Regions from separate parts of the Microbacterium pumilum genome, predicted to be linked through region 2. Evidence: predicted binding sites of a transcription regulator. Region 2 holds the regulator's gene; each other region holds the start of a gene.
The links. The regulator HrcA, encoded in region 2, represses chaperone genes, less so after heat shock. The targets are predictions, from matches to a motif close to TTNGCACTCGNNNNNNNCGAGTGCNAA.

Region 1 (5,650 bases), 1.5 Mb from region 2:
TCTCCAACGTGTAGGTGAACACGTAGGTCTGCGGCCCGTGGACGAACCCGTCGGATCGCGAGGTGATCGAGTAGACGTCATCCTCCGACTCGACCTCGGCGTTGCGGGGATTTCCGTCGCCGTCGGTGACCGACACGAGCTGTGGATGCAGGGGCACCCCGAGGTACGACTCGTCGAGGCTCCGCCGCATCCCGTGATTCTGGTCGTACTCCGGGAACACGGCGACGATGGTCTCGACCACCCGCAGCGTGCTCGTGCCGTCTTCGGCCCGGCCGAGCTCGTACTCGACATCCATGCTGTCGAAGGTGAAGTCGTTGACGTCGGTTGCAATCCCGAGTGCGTCGACCTCGGCGGACGAGTCGATGCTGCAGGCGGCGAGCAGTGCTCCCGGAACGGCGAGCATGACGACGGCGAACACGACGACGCGCCACCACGGGGCCGCGCGCCTCGGTGCGTGCTGTGCCATCGTCACTCGCTCAGCCTATGGCCCCCGGGTTCGCCGTACTCTTGTGCGTATGACCGATCGCCGCCTCGCCATCGATGCCTGGGAGAGTCTCTTCCGCGCGCAGCACGAGGTGTTCGAAGAGATCAGCGGCGACTTCGGCGACGGGCTCAGCCAAGGCGAGTACGACGTACTCCTCACGGTGACCCGCGGCGCCGACATGACCGCTCGGCTGCGGGATGTCACGGCCAACATGCTGATCAGCCAGCCCAGCGTCTCACGGCTCGTCGACCGCATGGCAGCGCGCGGCCTGATCTCGAAATGCCCCGACCCCGAAGACGGGCGCGGAGCCCTCGTCCGAGCGACCGAGCAGGGTGCCGCGGCATTCCGCAAGGTCGCGTCTCTCCATGGGAAGGCGATCGCGGAGCGGATGTCGCTGCTCAGCGATGAGGAGCTCACACAGCTGCGCGACCTGACTGCGAAGCTGCGCAAGACGGCTTCCGACTGCTGACGCCAGCTCACCGACGTCAGATTGTGCACCGCCGTCAGGGCGTGCGCCGCCGGAGCGTCAGCGACGCGAGGATCAGCGAGCCCACGGCGAACCCCACGACGACGAGGATCGGTCCGTACACCTCCCATTCGTCGTCGCCCGCGGTGACCGCGTTGATGGCGTCGATCGCGTAGCTGAGCGGCAGGAAATTGGAGATGACGTAGAGCGCCTCAGGCATCTGATCGCGCGGCATGAAGAGGCCGCCGAGCAGGATCTGCGGAAAGACGATGAGCGGCATGAACTGCACGGCCTGGAACTCGGTGCGCGCGAAGGCGCTCGCGAGCAGCCCGAGCGCGGTGCCGAGGATCGCGTCGATCACGGCGACGAGTCCGAGCTGCCAGACATCGCCCTCGACCTCGAGTCCGCAGATCCAGACGGCGAACGTCACGGTGATCGTCGCCTGCAGCGTCGCCATGAGACCGAACGCGAGTCCGTATCCCACGATGAAGTCGGCTTTTCCGATCGGCGTGGTCATGAGCCGCTCGAGCGTGCCGGACCGACGCTCGCGCAGGGTCGTGATCGAGGTGATCAGGAACATCACGATGAACGGGAAGAGGCCCAGTATCGGTCCGCCGTAGATGTTGAAGACGCCCTCCTGTTCGCTGAAGAGCCACGCGAACAGTCCGACCAGCAGGCCGGGCGCGACGAGCATCAGCACGATCGATCGCGGATCGTGGCTGAGCTGCCGCAGCACACGGCCGGCGGTGGCGAAGGTGAGCGTCGCGTTCATCGCTCGCCCTCCTCGTTCTCGCGCGCGTGGTGTTCACCGGACTCGTGTGCCTCGCGCAGCTCCCGCCGGGTGAGCGGATGCTCGGGCTCGGTGTGGGGGGACGGAGTCGTGTCCGCACCGGGAGCCGCCTCGGCATCCGCGTCCTCGACCGTGTCGACATCCGGCGCTGCGTGGTGCCCGGCGGCCTCGTCCCGCTCGACGAGCGCCAGGAACGCGGCATCCGGGTCATCCGTGCCCGTCTCGGCCAGCAGCCCGGCAGGAGTCGTGTCGGCGATGATGCGCCCGGCCCGCATGAGCACCAGCCGATCGCAGCGCAGCGCCTCGTCCATGACGTGGCTCGAGACGACGAGCGTCGCGCCGCCATCGGCGAGGGCGCGGAACAGCGTCCACAGTTCGGCGCGCAGCACCGGGTCGAGACCCACCGTCGGCTCGTCGAGCACCAGGAGCTCCGGTGAGCCGAGCATCGCGACGGCGAGTGAGACGCGGTTCTCCTCTCCACCGCTGAGGGACGCGATGGTCTGGTCGGCGTGACCGCGCAGCCCGACCTGCCCGATGACTCGATCGACATCCGACCGAGGCGCTCCGATCAGCCGGGCGAAGTAGCGCAGGTTCTGACTGACGGTGAGGTCGCCGTAGACGGATGCGGCCTGCGTGTCGTAGGCGACTCGTCGCCGCTGCGGGCTCGTGCCCGCTGGATCGTCGAGCACCGTGACGTCGCCGCTGTCGATCTTCTGCACGCCCACGATCGAGCGCATCAGCGTGGTCTTGCCGCACCCCGAAGGACCGAGCAGACCCGTGATCTGGCCCCGCGGGATGTCGAGCTGCAATCCGTCGAAGACCTGGGTCGTGCCGCGGCGGACCTTCAGATCGCGCACTTCGACCGCATTCGCGGGCGTGTTATTCATCACACGTTGAATTATGCTCGTGCGCTGAACAGCGGGTCAAGAGGCCGCAGGCGGGTCACGTTGCGGGTTTGGTCGCCTTGCCGTCGAGCCACAGCGTGTCGGACGGGTCGCTGTGCGCGGTGCCGGTGCCCACGTGCTTCGAGTCGATCTTGTCGCCTTTCGTGATGACGTACACGAGAGCCATGGCGTGTCCCCTCCCGAGGCCGTAGTCCTCGTCGAGCCATGCGACGATCTCGTTGGACTTCGTGCCGGGTCCGAAGCCCTTGGCCGTGGCGAGTTCGATGAACTGGCGTGGCGTGAGACCCGTCTTGTCTTCGATGTTGTCGAGGTATGCCTGGAACGACATGCGATTCCCTTCCGAGCTTCGAGCCGAATCACTCCAGAAGATAGCGTTGCACGGTGGGTCCCACGCGCGCGACGAGTTCGTCGACGGTCGCCTCGGTCACCGCCGGCAGCTGCAGCAGATAGCGGGTGATGAGCAGCCCCGCCAGCTGGCCCGCGACGAGTGAGGCACGGAGCGCGGCATCCGGAGTGTCGAGTCGGGCGGCGATCCTCGAGAACAGCTCGCGCTGCAGGAACTCCGACAGCAGCGGTGTCGCCAGTCGGTTGCCGATGCCCGCCCGAAGCAGCATGACACCGCGCTTGCGGGTCTCGGGGCGCTCCCACGCTTCGAGCACGTAGCGCACGATGCGCTCGCCCAGCACGTCGCGAGGTCCTGCAAGCAGGGCCGGGATGTCGACATCCGGCCGCATCGGCGCACCCACCGTCTCGGCGAACAGGTCGGCCTTCGTGCCGAAGTAGTGGTGGAGCAATGCGGCATCCACGCCGGCCCGCGCCGCGATCCCGCGCATCGTCGCACCGTCGTAGCCGAGTTCGCCGAACTCCTCGATGGCCGAGGCGATGATCCGATCGCGCGCGCCGGACTCGCCGCCGCGCGGCCGACCACGGCGCCGCTTGGGCGTGGGGACGGCGTACTCGGGCATGGCGTCAGCCTAGAACGCGCCCACGCAGCGGGCGACGCCCGGTTGCTCGTGGAAATGCCGGAGCCGCCCCCGTCGCGAGGCGGGAGCGGCTCCCAGAGTGGAGCGTGATTCGACTCGGTGTCGACCGGTCACTGGTCGATCGGCTGCGGCTCCTCGGCGTTCTCGTGCGCCTGGATCACTGAGGCATCGCTGCCTGACATGACCTCGATCTTGCGCGGCTTTGCCCGCTCGCTCACCGGAATCGTGACGCTGAGCACGCCGTTGCTGTAGTTCGCCGAGATGCGCTCGGTGTCGATGCCCTGCCCCAGGTTGAGCTGACGCAGGAAGCTGGCGGCCTCTCGCTCGCGTGTGATCCATTTGACGTCGTCGCCGTTGCGCAGCGTCCGCTCCGCGCGGATCGTGAGCAGCTGACCGTCGACGTCGATGTCAACCGAACCGGGGTCGATACCCGGCAGATCGGCGGTCAGGACGTAGTGGTCGCCATCGCGGTACAGGTCCATCGGCATTCGGCGCGGGCCTCTGCGCGTGTCGAAGAGACTTGACGCGAGGCGGTCGAAGTCTCGGCTGGGGTCATAGGTGGCCATGGGAATCTCCTCTCGTTCGTAGAGTTGAGCCGACTCGACTCAACTACGCCCAGACTAGCACTCTGGCATCCCGAGTGCTAATGAGATTTCTGTTCGCCCAGAACGAACCGGGCCAGCATCGGTCAGCACTCGATGACGTTGACCGCGAGACCGCCTTCGCTGGTCTCCTTGTACTTCGTCGACATGTCGATGCCGGTCTGCCGCATGGTCTCGACGACCGTGTCGAGTGACACGTAGTGCGACCCGTCACCGCGCAACGCGAGCCGGGCGGCGGTCACGGCGGTCGAGGCGGCGATGGCGTTGCGCTCTATGCACGGGATCTGCACGAGCCCGCCGACGGGGTCGCACGTCAGGCCGAGGTGGTGCTCCATCGCGATCTCGGCGGCGTTCTCGATCTGGCGGTTGGTGCCACCCATGACAGCGGTCAGCCCGCCGGCGGCCATCGCGCACGCCGAGCCGACCTCGGCCTGGCACCCGCCTTCGGCGCCCGAGATCGACGCGTTCGCCTTGAAGAGCGACCCGAGCGCGGTCGCGGTCAGCAGAAAGCGACGGATGCCGCGCCGGCGGTTCGCCTCGGCCACGAGTTCCTCGTCGATCGGATCGGGGTCGAGCGGGCCCGCCGGCGCGGAGAAGCCGAGGAGCGCGCTGCCGACGAGCTCACCGTACGGGGTCACGGCGTTGCCTGCACCGAGCCCTGAGTCGGCGAGGAATCGCCACCAGTACATGGCGACGGCGGGCAGGATGCCGGCGGCGCCGTTGGTCGGTGCGGTGACCACGCGCCCACCCGCGGCGTTCTCTTCATTGACCGCGAGGGCGAAGGCGCCGAGCCACTCCCCCGGCAGCTCCCTGCGCCCATCGGCCTCCGCTGCTTCGAGCTGTTCGCGGATCGCCGATGCCCGCCGCTTGACCTGGAGCATGCCTGGCAGCAGACCGTCGACGTGCAGACCCGCCTCGACACATCGGGCCATGGTGTCCCAGATGGCGTCGAGCCCGGCGGCGATCTCTTCGTCGCTGCGCAGCGCCTCTTCGTTGATGCGGGCGGCCTCGGCGATCGTGATGCCGCGCTCGTCGCACAGCTCGATGAGCGCGTCCGCGCTGGCGAAGTCGAGCGGATACGCGGGCTTGCTCGACGCGGTCCCCGAGCCTGTCGAAGGATCCCCGTCGCGCCGGATGAACCCTCCCCCCACCGAGTAGTACGTCTCTCGCGACAGGAGTCCTTGGTCGCTCGCGACGATCGGCGCCTGAGCGGGTGCGCTGCCCGTCGCCCGTATTCCGATCGCCGCTCGTGCGGCATCGTCGCTGTTCGGTGACGCGGCGGGTGCGGCATCCGTGCCCCATGCCTCGAGCGTCATCGCATTCGGATGTCCGGGCAGACGCGTTCGCGGGGCGAAGACGATGTCGGCCTTCGAGAACGGCACGGCGTGCGCGCCGTCGAGCACGAGCTGCTCACCGTCGG
Region 2 (5,650 bases):
GCTCGGCGAGATCGTCTTCGACTTCTTCGACAACCTGAAGTCGAAGACGGCGGGCTACGCATCCCTCGACTACGAGCCGAGCGGTGATCAGGAGGGCGACCTGGTGAAGGTCGACATCCTGCTGCAGGGTGAGGCGGTCGACGCGTTCAGCGCCATCGTGCACCGCGACAAGGCCTACGCATACGGGGTGCTCATGACCGAGCGGCTGAAGAAGCTCATCCCGCGCCAGCAGTTCGAGGTGCCGATCCAGGCGGCCATCGGCGCCCGCATCATCGCCCGCGAGTCGATCAGAGCGATGCGCAAGGACGTCCTCGCGAAATGCTACGGCGGCGACATCACCCGCAAGCGCAAGCTGCTCGAGAAGCAGAAGGAGGGCAAGAAGCGCATGAAGATGGTCGGGCGCGTCGAGGTCCCTCAGGAGGCGTTCATCGCGGCACTCTCCGGCGACACCGAGAGCAAAGAGAAGAAGTAGCGGATGCCGCGCCCCGGCGCCGTCAGGCTGCCGGTGCGCGCGCTGCGCAGATCGGTAGGCTGAACACCATGCGTCGAGGAACCTTCCGGGACGACACCGTCGACTACGCCGCCGTCGGCGCGACGCAGGCGCCCGACCTGATGCAGTACCCGCCGGAGCGGAGCATCCCGGCCGAGGAGTCGTGGCGGATCGGCAGCGGCGAGTCTCGTTTCCAGACCGCGAGCGATGCTCTGCTGTCCTGGGCGGCGCAGCGGGGAGCCGGGCTGGAGCTCAAAGATGTGCGCCCGGCATCCGGACCCATGTACTCAGGTGTCAGCTTCGACGGGGAAGGCAACGCGATCGCGCCGAGCCGCACCGATGCCGATCTGCGCTACGACGCGGACGGCACCCCCTACGTCGGAGCGGGCACCACGATCCGCGTCGACGGCCGGGTGAAAGGCCTGCGCGCGGATGCCGTGCTGCGAGTCATCTTCGCCGTCGAAGAACCACGTCGCGTGGGATTCGCGCTCGGCACGGTGTCGGATTCGGTCGTGAGCGGCGAGGAGTCGTTCATGCTCGAGTGGAACGACAAGGATGAGGTCTGGTTCACCGTCCGCGCGTTCGACGCCCCCGAGGCCGTGCTCTACAAGGTGCTGCCTCGGCTGACGCGCCGACGCCGACGGGAGCTGTTCACGCGGTATCTCCGCGCGATCTCGCCGCTGTACAGCACATCCGCGTGAGGCGCTGATGGGCTCCGCGCTGCCGCTCGGCGAGCCGGCGCCGGCCGACGGCTCACTGCCGCCCGGCACGGCGATCGACGCCCGCACATCGTTCGGCGTCTATCTGCACGTGCCGTTCTGCCGCGTTCGGTGCGGCTACTGCGACTTCAACACCTACACATCGAGTGAGCTGCAAGGGGCAAGGCAGGACCAGTACGCCGACACGCTGCTGCAGGAGATCACCCTCGCCCGGCGGGTGCTGGAGGCATCAGGCCCGCTCCGGCCGGCGCGCACCGTGTTCTTCGGCGGCGGCACGCCGACACTCCTGCCGCCGGGCGATCTCGGACGGATGCTCGGGGGAGTGCGTTCGGCGTTCGGGATCGAGGCGGATGCCGAGGTCACCGTCGAGGCCAATCCCGACACGGTGACGGATGACGTCGCGGCCGAGCTCGCGGTATCCGGAATCACCAGGATGTCGATCGGTATGCAGTCGGCGGTCCCGCGCGTGCTCGCGGCGCTCGACCGCACGCACGAGCCGGCGAACGTGCGGACGGCGCTGATCGCCGCGCGCAGCGTGGGGCTCGATGTCAGCCTGGACCTGATCTACGGCGCACCGGAGGAGACACTCGACGACTGGCGCACATCGCTCGAAGAGGCCATCGCGCTCGCGCCCGATCACATCTCGGCGTACGCGCTGATCGTCGAGGACGGCACGAAGCTTTCGCGGCAGATCCGTCGCGGCGAGGTGCCGGCGCCCGATGACGACCTGCAGGCCGACATGTACGAGCTCGCCGACGAGCTGCTCGCCGCGGCCGGCTACGAGTGGTATGAGGTGTCGAACTGGGCGCGAGACGAGTCGCAGCGCTCTCGTCACAACCTCGCCTACTGGCAGGGCACCGACTGGTGGGGCTTCGGCCCCGGCGCACACAGCCACATCGGGGGTGTGCGCTTCTGGAACGTCAAGCATCCCGCGGCCTACGCACAGCGGCTCGCGGCGGGTGAGTCTCCCGCGGCTGGTCGTGAGAGGCCGGATGCCGCGGCTCGCGCGCTCGAGAGCGTGCTGCTGCGCACCCGGATCCGCGAGGGACTGCCCATCTCCGAGCTGCTGGGCGAGGGGCGCCATGCGGTCGCGGCGCTGATCGCCGATGGCCTGGTGGACGGGCCGTCGGCAGTGCGCGGCACGATCGTGCTCACCCGGCGCGGGCGCTTGCTCGCCGATGCCGTGGTGCGGGCGCTCACCGACTGACGCGCTTCCAGACCGGGCAGGATCCATCCGGTAGAATTGGCACTCCAGTCATGCGAGTGCCAGTGACCCTGGTGCCGAGAGCGGCGTGAGGAGGCGGGATGGTCAGCGAACGCGGTCTGCAGGTGCTGCGAGCGATCGTCCAGGACTACGTCGACACGCGAGAACCCGTCGGCAGCAAGGCGATCGTCGAACGGCACGCGTTCGGCGTGTCTGCCGCGACCATCCGCAACGACATGGCTCTCCTCGAAGACGAAGAGCTCATCGCCGCCCCGCACACCTCATCGGGCCGTGTGCCCACCGACAAGGGCTACCGGGTGTTCGTCGATCACCTCTCGGCTCTGCGCCCGCTCAGCCCCGCCCAGCGCACCGCGATCTCCTCGTTCCTCGAGGGCCCCGGTGACCTCGACGACGTGCTGGTCCGCACCGTGCGGGCACTCACCCAGCTGACCGGCCAGGTCGCCATCGTCCAGTACCCGTCGTTCGCGCGAGCACGCGTCACGCATGTCGAGCTCGTGCAGCTCGGCGCTGGACGCATGCTCGTCATCGTCGTGACCGACACCGGTCGGGTCTCGCAGCGGATGACGGTCGTCGGCGCCGATTTCGACGACGAGGATCTGGCCCGGATGCGCGCCGAACTCGGCACGCTCCTCGTCGGCCGCTCGGTGCGTGAAGGCGTGCAGCGCATCGGCGACCACCTCGCGCAGGCCAGTCCGGCAGCCGCGTCACGCGACGCAGCCATCGCGGTGATTCTGCGGGTCGTCGCCGAGGAGCTGGAGGAGTTCCGTCAGGACCGGCTCGTCCTCGCCGGAAGCGCCACCCTCGCGCGACGCGAGGCCGACTTCCGCGGCAGCATCTACCCCCTTCTCGAGGCCATCGAGGAGCAGGTGACGATACTCCGGCTCATGAGCGAGATGGTCGCCGACGACCAGGGGCTCGCCACGAGCATCGGCCGCGAGAACGAGCCGTTCGGTCTGGGTGAGGCCTCGGTGCTCGCAAGCGATTACGACGCCACCGGTTCGCGCGCCCGCGTGGGCGTGCTCGGACCGACGCGAATGGATTACCCGACGAACCTCGCCGCCGTGCGGGCTGTGGCCCGCTACCTCACGCGGCTGCTCGAAGAAGACGAGAGCAGCCGCTGAACGTCGGCGACGAATTGACACGATCCGCGGCGTGCCGCGGCAAGGAAGGCGATTGTGGCTGACCATTACGAGGTGCTCGGCGTCGCGCGCGATGCGAGCACCGACGAGATCAAGAAGGCGTACCGACGCCTGGCGCGGCAGCTGCACCCCGACGTGAACCCCGGTGCGGAGGCGTCCGAACGGTTCAAGCTCGTGACTCACGCCTATGACGTGCTCAGCGACCCTGACCAGCGCGCCCGCTACGACATGGGCGGTGACCAGCCGTTCGGCGGCGCCGGAGGTGCCGGCGGGTTCGGCGGCTTCAGCGACATCTTCGAGACGTTCTTCGGCGCGGCCGGAGGCGGCCGGGCGGGTCGCCCGCGCTCACGGCGCGAGCGCGGACAGGACGCACTGGTGCGCGTCACCCTCGAGCTCGGGGATGTCGTGTTCGGCGTCCACCGAGAGATCGAGGTCGACACCGCGGTGGTCTGCGAGACATGCAAGGGCTCCTGCTGCCAGCCGGGCACCTCGCCCGTGACGTGCGACATCTGCCATGGCAGCGGAAACGTGCAGCGGCAGGTGCGCAGCCTCCTCGGCAACGTGGTGACCACGCAGCCCTGCAACGTCTGCCAGGGCTACGGCACGACGATCCCGTACCCTTGCGCGACCTGCCAGGGACAAGGCCGTGTACGCGCCCGCCGAACGGTGTCGCTCGACATCCCCGCCGGCGTCGAGACCGGTCTGCGGCTTCAGCTGCCCGGCTCGGGCGAGGTCGGTCCTGCCGGCGGCCCCAACGGCGACCTGTACATCGAGGTCACGGTGTCTCCGCACGAGACCTTCAGCCGTGACGGCGACGATCTGCTCGCCACGCTCGAGGTCTCGATGCCCGATGCCATCCTCGGCACCACGACGACGATCGAGTCACTCGACGGCTCCGTCGAACTCGAGCTCAGGCCCGGCGTGCAGGCCGGCGACATCCTGACCATCAAGGGCCGCGGCATCACCCCGCTACGCGGCTCGCAGCGCGGCGATCTGCGGGTCGGCGTGCACGTCGTCACGCCCACGCGCCTCGACGCCAGGGAGCGCGCGCTCATCGAGGAGTTCGCCCGGCGCACGAAGGCTCCGGGGCCGCGGCTTGCCGAGTTCCACCAGGGACTGTTCGCGAAGCTCCGCGATCGCTTCCGGAACGGCTGAGCCGGATGCCGCTCCACTTCGTCCTCGACGAGCCCACAGCTGCGGGTGCCGGGGACGTCGTGACGCTCACCGGCGCAGAGGCGCATCACGCGGCCACGGTACGGCGGGTGCGAGTCGGCGAGGACGTCACGATCGGCGACGGTCGCGGAGCGTGGCTGACGGGGGAGTGCCAGTCGGTGGCGCCTCGCGAGGTCGTGGTGCGGATCCTCGCCCGCTCCGACGTGCCGCGGCCCAGACCGCGAATCGTGCTGGTGCAGGCCCTCGCCAAGGGCGACCGGGACGAACTCGCGGTGCAGACGGCGACCGAGCTCGGCGTCGACGAGATCGTGCCGTGGCAGGCGGCGCGGAGCGTGTCGCGATGGGATGAGGCCAAGGCGGCCAAGGGTCGCGCACGTTGGGCGGCGATCGTCCGCGAGGCCGCCAAGCAGGCGCACCGCGCCTGGCTCCCCGAGGTCGCCGCGCTGCAGACCACCGCCGACCTTTCGCACCGTGCCGCGGCCGCCCGTGTGCTGGTCTTGGAGCCGACCGCCGAGACCGCCCTCACCGCGCTGTCGTTCACGACGGATGACGACATCGTCCTCGTCGTCGGACCGGAGGGCGGCATCGCACCCGAGGAGCTCGACGCGCTGACGTCGGCCGGAGCGACGACGGTACGACTCGGCGACACCGTGCTTCGCACATCGACCGCCGGACCGGCCGCCCTCGCGATCGTGAGCGCCGAGCTCGGGCGCTGGTAGCCGGCGTCGGCGGCCGCGGACCGGCCGCGGAGGCCGTCGCTAGACTTGAAGCATGAGCGAACCGTCGATCTTCACGAGAATCCTGAAGGGAGAGATCCCCTCCGAGATCATCGCCGAGACCGAGAACGCGTTCGTCATCCGCGACATCGCACCCAAGGCCCCGGTGCATCTCCTCGTGATCCCGA
Region 3 (5,650 bases), 1.1 Mb from region 2:
GTTCCGGTTGCCGAGCTGCGCGTGGGCGACGAGTTCGCGGTCCGGCCGGGCGAGAAGATCGCGACCGACGGTGTGGTCGTCTCGGGCACGTCGGCAGTGGACGCCTCGCTCGTGACCGGTGAGTCCATGCCGGTGGAAGTGGGGCCGGGCGACGCCGTCGTCGGAGCGACAGCCAACGCCGGCGGCAGCCTGATCGTGCGAGCGACGCGCGTGGGACGCGACACGCAGCTCGCCCAGATGGCACGGCTCGTCGAGGAGGCCCAATCGGGCAAGGCCGACGTGCAGCGACTCGCCGACCGTATCTCGGGCGTGTTCGTCCCGATCGTGCTCGCGATCGCCGTCGCGACGTTCGCGGTGTGGCTTCTGCTCGGGTTCCCGCCGGCGGCCGCAGCAACCGCCGCCGTCGCCGTCCTGATCATCGCGTGCCCCTGCGCGCTCGGGCTCGCGACTCCGACCGCGCTGCTGGTCGGCACCGGTCGCGGCGCACAGCTCGGCATCCTCATCAAGGGCCCCGAGGTGCTCGAATCGACGCGCACGGTCGACACCGTCGTGCTCGACAAGACCGGAACCGTGACGACCGGACGGATGTCGCTCGTCGACGTCTTCACGGCTCAGGGTGTCGACCGCACCGAGGTGCTGCGACTCGCCGGTGCCCTCGAGCACGCGTCCGAGCACCCCATCGCCCGCGCGATCGCACGCGCGGCCGCGACTGAGACGGGCGAGCTCTCGCCGGTGGAGGCGTTCGCCAACGTCGCCGGCCTCGGCGTCTCGGGCGTCGTGGACGGGCATGCGGTCGTCGTCGGGCGCCAGGCGCTGCTCGCCGACTGGGCGATCGGTCTGCCGGCAGCCCTGGCGGCCGCCAAGGACGCCGCCGAAGCCTCCGGGCGCTCCCCCGTACTCGTGGCATGGGACGGCGAGGCGCGCGGCGTGCTGATCGTGGCCGATCAGGTCAAGCCGACGAGCCGTCAGGCGATCGCGCAGCTGCGCGATCTCGGCCTGACCCCCATCCTGCTCACCGGCGACAATGCGGCCGTCGCCCGAACGATCGCCGCTGAGGTCGGCATCGACCGTGTGACGGCCGAGGTGCTGCCGAGCGACAAAGTCGCCCTCGTGAAATCCCTGCAGGCCGAAGGCCGCGTGGTTGCGATGGTCGGCGACGGCGTGAACGACGCCGCGGCACTCGCGCGGGCCGATCTCGGCCTCGCGATGGGCACGGGCACGGATGCCGCGATCGAAGCGTCGGACATCACACTCGTGCGGGGCGACCTGCGCAGCGTCGCGGACGCGATCCGCCTCTCGCGATCGACGCTCGGAACGATCAAGGTGAACCTGTTCTGGGCCTTCGCCTACAACGTCGCGGCGATCCCGCTGGCAGCGCTCGGGCTGCTCAATCCGATGATCGCCGGCGCGGCGATGGCGCTGTCGAGCGTCTTCGTCGTCGGCAACAGCCTGCGTCTGCGGTCATTCCGCAGCCGTGCGACCGATCCCGCGTCCACTGCCGTCCTGGAGGAGTCCCGATGACCGATCACACCATGACCCATGAGCACACCGGTGTCGCTGCGGGCAGCGATCACAGCCACCACGGCTACATCACCGACAAGGACAAGTACCTCAATCGCCTGAAGCGCATCGAGGGCCAGGCGCGCGGCATCCACAAGATGGTGGAGGACGAGAAGTACTGCATCGACATCCTGACCCAGATCAGCGCTCTGACGAGTGCGCTCGAGGCGGTCGCGCTGGGTCTGCTGGACGATCACCTGCGCCATTGCGTGGTGGATGCCGCGAAGCTCGGCGGCCCCGACGCCGAGGCGAAGATCACCGAGGCATCGCAGGCCATCGCCCGCTTCGTGCGCTAGGCGAGCTCGGCGCGCCGGGTGCGGCGAGCGGACAACAGCGAGTCGATGGTCAGCACGGTCAGTGCGATCCACACCAGGACGAAACCGATCCAGCGCTCCCGGGTCATGGGCTCGTGCAGCACCCACGCACCGATGACGAACTGCATGATCGGCGTCAGGAACTGCAGCAGTCCGATCACCGTCAGCGGAACCCGCCGCGCTCCTGCGGCGAAGAACAGCAGCGGTGTCGCGGTGACGACTCCCGCGAGGCTCAGCAGCACGGCGTGAGCCCCACCGTTGGCACCCATCGACAGACCCGCCGTCGCGCCCACGACGATGAGCAGAGCGGATGCCACGGGCATGAGCCAGAGCGACTCCAGGGTCAGTCCGCTGACGGCGTCGACCGCAGGACCGATCCGGTTCTTCACCAGTCCGTAGAGGCCGAACGATGCCGCGAGCGTCAGCGCGATCCACGGGAATTCCCCGTAGCCGATGATGATCACGCCCACCGCGAGCGCGGCGAGTGCGATCGCAACCCACTGGGTGATCCGCAGTCGCTCCCGCAGCACGACCACACCGAGCAGAACAGTGACGATCGGGTTGATGAAGTACCCCAGGCTCGTCTCGATGACATGCCCGGTCAGCGTGGCCAGGATGAAGACCTGCCAGTTGATGTAGATGAGCACGCCTGAGAGGGCGGTCAGCGCCAGCAGCCTGCGCTGCTGCATGATCCCCCCCAGCCGCCGCCATCCGCGCGTGATCGCCAGCAGGACGACGCAGAACGCGAGCGACAGCACGATGCGCCACGCGACGAGCTCCCACGGTCCGGTCGGTGCGAGCAGCAGGAAGTACAGCGGCAGGAAGCCCCAGATCAGGTAGGCGCTGAAGGCGTAGACACCGCCGAGCGCCCGCTCACGCCTCGGGTCGCCGGTGAGGGCGGCGGATGCGTGGCGCGGCGCAGTGGGGACCGCCTCACCCGTGACGGGCATCGGGCCCGTCGTGGAGTCGGCGGTCTCCGAAGCGTCGCGTGTCACCCACTCAGCCTATGGCGGCCGGAGTACATGCCGCCGATGCTCGAACCCACTCATTCATGCACGAACCCATTCGCTTGTGCGGCGTGAACGAATGGGTTCGAGTCCGAATCGGTGGGTTCGTGACAAGCGCTGGCCACGAACACGAAAGGGTCGGATGCCGAAGCATCCGACCCTTCGGATCGCGCGGAGCGCGGGGACTAGCGGACGACGACCGCGAGGACGTCGCGGGCCGACAGGACGAGGAACTCGTCGGCGCCGAACTTGACCTCGGTTCCGCCGTACTTGCTGTAGAGCACACGGTCGCCCACGGCGACGTCGAGCGGGACGCGGTTGCCGTTGTCGTCGATGCGGCCGGGACCAACGGCCACGACCTCGCCCTCCTGGGGCTTCTCCTTGGCAGTGTCCGGGATGACCAGACCGCTTGCGGTGGTCTGCTCGGCCTCGACCTGACGGATGACGATGCGGTCCTCGAGCGGCTTGATGGAAACCGACACGGGTCTACCTCTGCTTTCCTTTGAAACAAGACTGGGTTAGCACCCTCACAGTGAGAGTGCTAACGCCAGTCTAGGCAACCCGCTGGCACTCTCGCAACGTGAGTGCCAGTCGGTGTCACGTGAAGACGCCGTTGGTGCCGGCTCCACCGCACCGCGAGCCTGGAACGGCGACCCTAGGCTTGCCGAATGGACATGGCCGAACTCACCGCCCTGCTGACCCCGGACGGTCTTCGACTGCTCGACGAGCAGGATCCGCTGCAGTCCACGGCGGATGTCGCGGCCGCCGTCTCGCGGCTGCGCAAGCAGGGGCACTCCCCCGACCTGGTCTCGGCGGTCGTCACCCAGACGCGGCTGCGGATGAAGGCGCACACGAAGTTCGGCGACTTCGCCGATCGCATGCTGTTCACCCGCGCAGGGCTCGAGCAGGCGACGAGACTCTCCGTCGCCGCTCGCCACGCCGCGCGCTTCCGGGATGCCGGCATCGTCTCTGTCGCCGACCTCGGTTGCGGGATCGGCGGTGATGCTCTCGGTCTGGCCGCACTGGGGCTGCGTGTCGAGGCGGTCGACGCCGACGAGGTGACGGCTGCCATCGCCGCCTACAACCTCGCACCGTTCTCCGACGCGGTCACGATCCGCAGCGGCACAGCGGAGGAGTATGTGCGGACTGCGACGGATGCGGCATCCGGAGCCTTTCCGGTCGACGCGGTGTGGCTCGACCCCGCACGCCGCACGGCCGGGCACACCGAGACGTCGCGCACACGCCCCGAAGACTGGTCGCCATCGCTGGACTGGGTGTTCGCGCTCGCGGAGCAGGTCCCGGTGGGTGTGAAGCTCGGACCCGGCCTCGACCGCGAGCTCATCCCCGACGATGTGGAAGCGCAGTGGGTGAGCGCCGATGGATCGACGATCGAGCTCGTCCTCTGGTCTCGGGCACTCGCCCGCGAGGGCGTTCGGCGGGCGGCGCTCGTCATCCGGGGCGACACCGCTCACGAGCTCACCGCGCCGGCGGATGCCGCAGATGAACCGGCTCGCCCGCTCGGCGCCTATCTGCACGAACCCGATGGCGCCGTGATCCGGGCGCGCCTCATCGGAGAGGTCGCGCGCAGCCTCGACGCCGGAATGCTCGACGAGCACATCGCCTACCTGACCTCGGATGCCGCGGTCACGAGCCCGTTCGTCTCGTCGTTCCGGGTGCACGAGGTGCTCCCCGCCGAGCCGCGAGCGCTCGCGAAGGCGCTCCGGGACCGCGGCGTCGGTCGCCTCGAGATCAAGAAGAGGGGAGTGGACGTCGATCCCGCCGCACTGCGCACGAAGCTCAAGCTGCGCGGAGACGAGTCGGCAACGCTGTTCGTCACGCGCATCGGCGCGAAGCGGGTGGCGATCCTGGCGGAACGGGTCTGGGCCGGGGAAGGCTGAGCGTGTCGAAGCGGCCGCGGTGGCCCCGAGACCCAGCGGTCGCTGAGCCTGTCGAAGCGTCCGCGGTCGCCACCGCGTCGGACCCTTCGACAAGCTCAGGGACCGACGCTCTCGGGTCGCCACCGCGTCGGACCCTTCGACAAGCTCAGGGACCGACGCTCCCCGGTCAGCCGAAGAGGTTCGCGCGGCTCGCCGCGTACAGCAGCCAGCCGGCGCTGTAGATCACCGAGACGGCGCCGAGCACGAGCGCCCAGATGGCCACGGCGCGATTCTCGAGGGGGCGCCGGAGGGCCAGAATCGCCGAGATGACGCCGACCAGACCGATGGGGAATCCCCATCCCACGAACAGCGAGACGACAAGTCCGGCGATCGAGAACGCCAGCGCCCACCCGGCGAGTCCGCGGTAGGGGCCGACCGGTTCGGGCATGAGCCACCGCAGCTCTGGTTCCGGCGCGCCCTCCGCGCCGGGCTCCGCCGGAGCGGAGACGGTCGTCACATCGACCGGGGCAGTCGGCAGTCGCTGGAAGCCCCCTCGGTGTGCCCCTGGGAGCGGCGATGCTTCGTCGGCGAGCGCGATGTCCGGCGACGGCGGCTCGACCGCGGGGGTCACGGCCGGCGGCCGGGGACTTGTCGCCCCGTGATGCGGGGCCGCCGCATCCGGAGCCTCGGACCGGTCGGTCACGCTGCGGCCTCGCGTGATGGAGCTACCTGGATCTCGGTGACCGGCAATGTCGAGTCCGCCCCGAAGGCGAGCGTCGACGGCGGTCGGCCGGCCATGATGAGCTCCGCCGCGAGCGCCGCGATCATCGCTCCGTTGTCGGTGCACAGCGACAGCGGGGGTATCCGGACCGTCACACCCGCCGCATCCGCT

Region 1: a site for HrcA is predicted at 4,249-4,275, ahead of ABD188_RS20055 (Hsp20/alpha crystallin family protein). Genes of this name have one in related genera too.
Region 3: a site for HrcA is predicted at 3,446-3,472, ahead of groES (co-chaperone GroES). Genes of this name have one in related genera too.

The regions. Positions count from the first base shown of each region.
Region 1 is NZ_BAAAOH010000001.1:4,425,307-4,430,956, forward strand. Features, by position in the region: gene ABD188_RS20025 (DUF2207 domain-containing protein) at 1-466, opposite strand, end outside; gene ABD188_RS20030 (MarR family winged helix-turn-helix transcriptional regulator) at 516-953, shown strand; gene ABD188_RS20035 (ABC transporter permease) at 988-1,722, opposite strand; gene ABD188_RS20040 (ABC transporter ATP-binding protein) at 1,719-2,627, opposite strand; gene ABD188_RS20045 (DUF4287 domain-containing protein) at 2,683-2,973, opposite strand; gene ABD188_RS20050 (TetR/AcrR family transcriptional regulator) at 3,002-3,610, opposite strand; gene ABD188_RS20055 (Hsp20/alpha crystallin family protein) at 3,739-4,194, opposite strand; gene ABD188_RS20060 (L-serine ammonia-lyase, iron-sulfur-dependent, subunit alpha) at 4,317-5,650, opposite strand, start outside.
Region 2 is NZ_BAAAOH010000001.1:2,882,066-2,887,715, reverse strand. Features, by position in the region: gene lepA (translation elongation factor 4) at 1-472, shown strand, start outside; gene ABD188_RS12910 (DUF1990 domain-containing protein) at 541-1,191, shown strand; gene hemW (radical SAM family heme chaperone HemW) at 1,199-2,416, shown strand; gene hrcA (heat-inducible transcriptional repressor HrcA) at 2,515-3,555, shown strand; gene dnaJ (molecular chaperone DnaJ) at 3,610-4,728, shown strand; gene ABD188_RS12890 (16S rRNA (uracil(1498)-N(3))-methyltransferase) at 4,734-5,465, shown strand; gene ABD188_RS12885 (HIT domain-containing protein) at 5,518-5,650, shown strand, end outside.
Region 3 is NZ_BAAAOH010000001.1:1,797,880-1,803,529, reverse strand. Features, by position in the region: gene ABD188_RS07960 (heavy metal translocating P-type ATPase) at 1-1,521, shown strand, start outside; gene ABD188_RS07955 (metal-sensitive transcriptional regulator) at 1,518-1,856, shown strand; gene rarD (EamA family transporter RarD) at 1,853-2,869, opposite strand; gene groES (co-chaperone GroES) at 3,067-3,363, opposite strand; gene ABD188_RS07940 (class I SAM-dependent methyltransferase) at 3,550-4,779, shown strand; gene ABD188_RS07935 (DUF4190 domain-containing protein) at 4,946-5,461, opposite strand; gene tsaD (tRNA (adenosine(37)-N6)-threonylcarbamoyltransferase complex transferase subunit TsaD) at 5,458-5,650, opposite strand, start outside.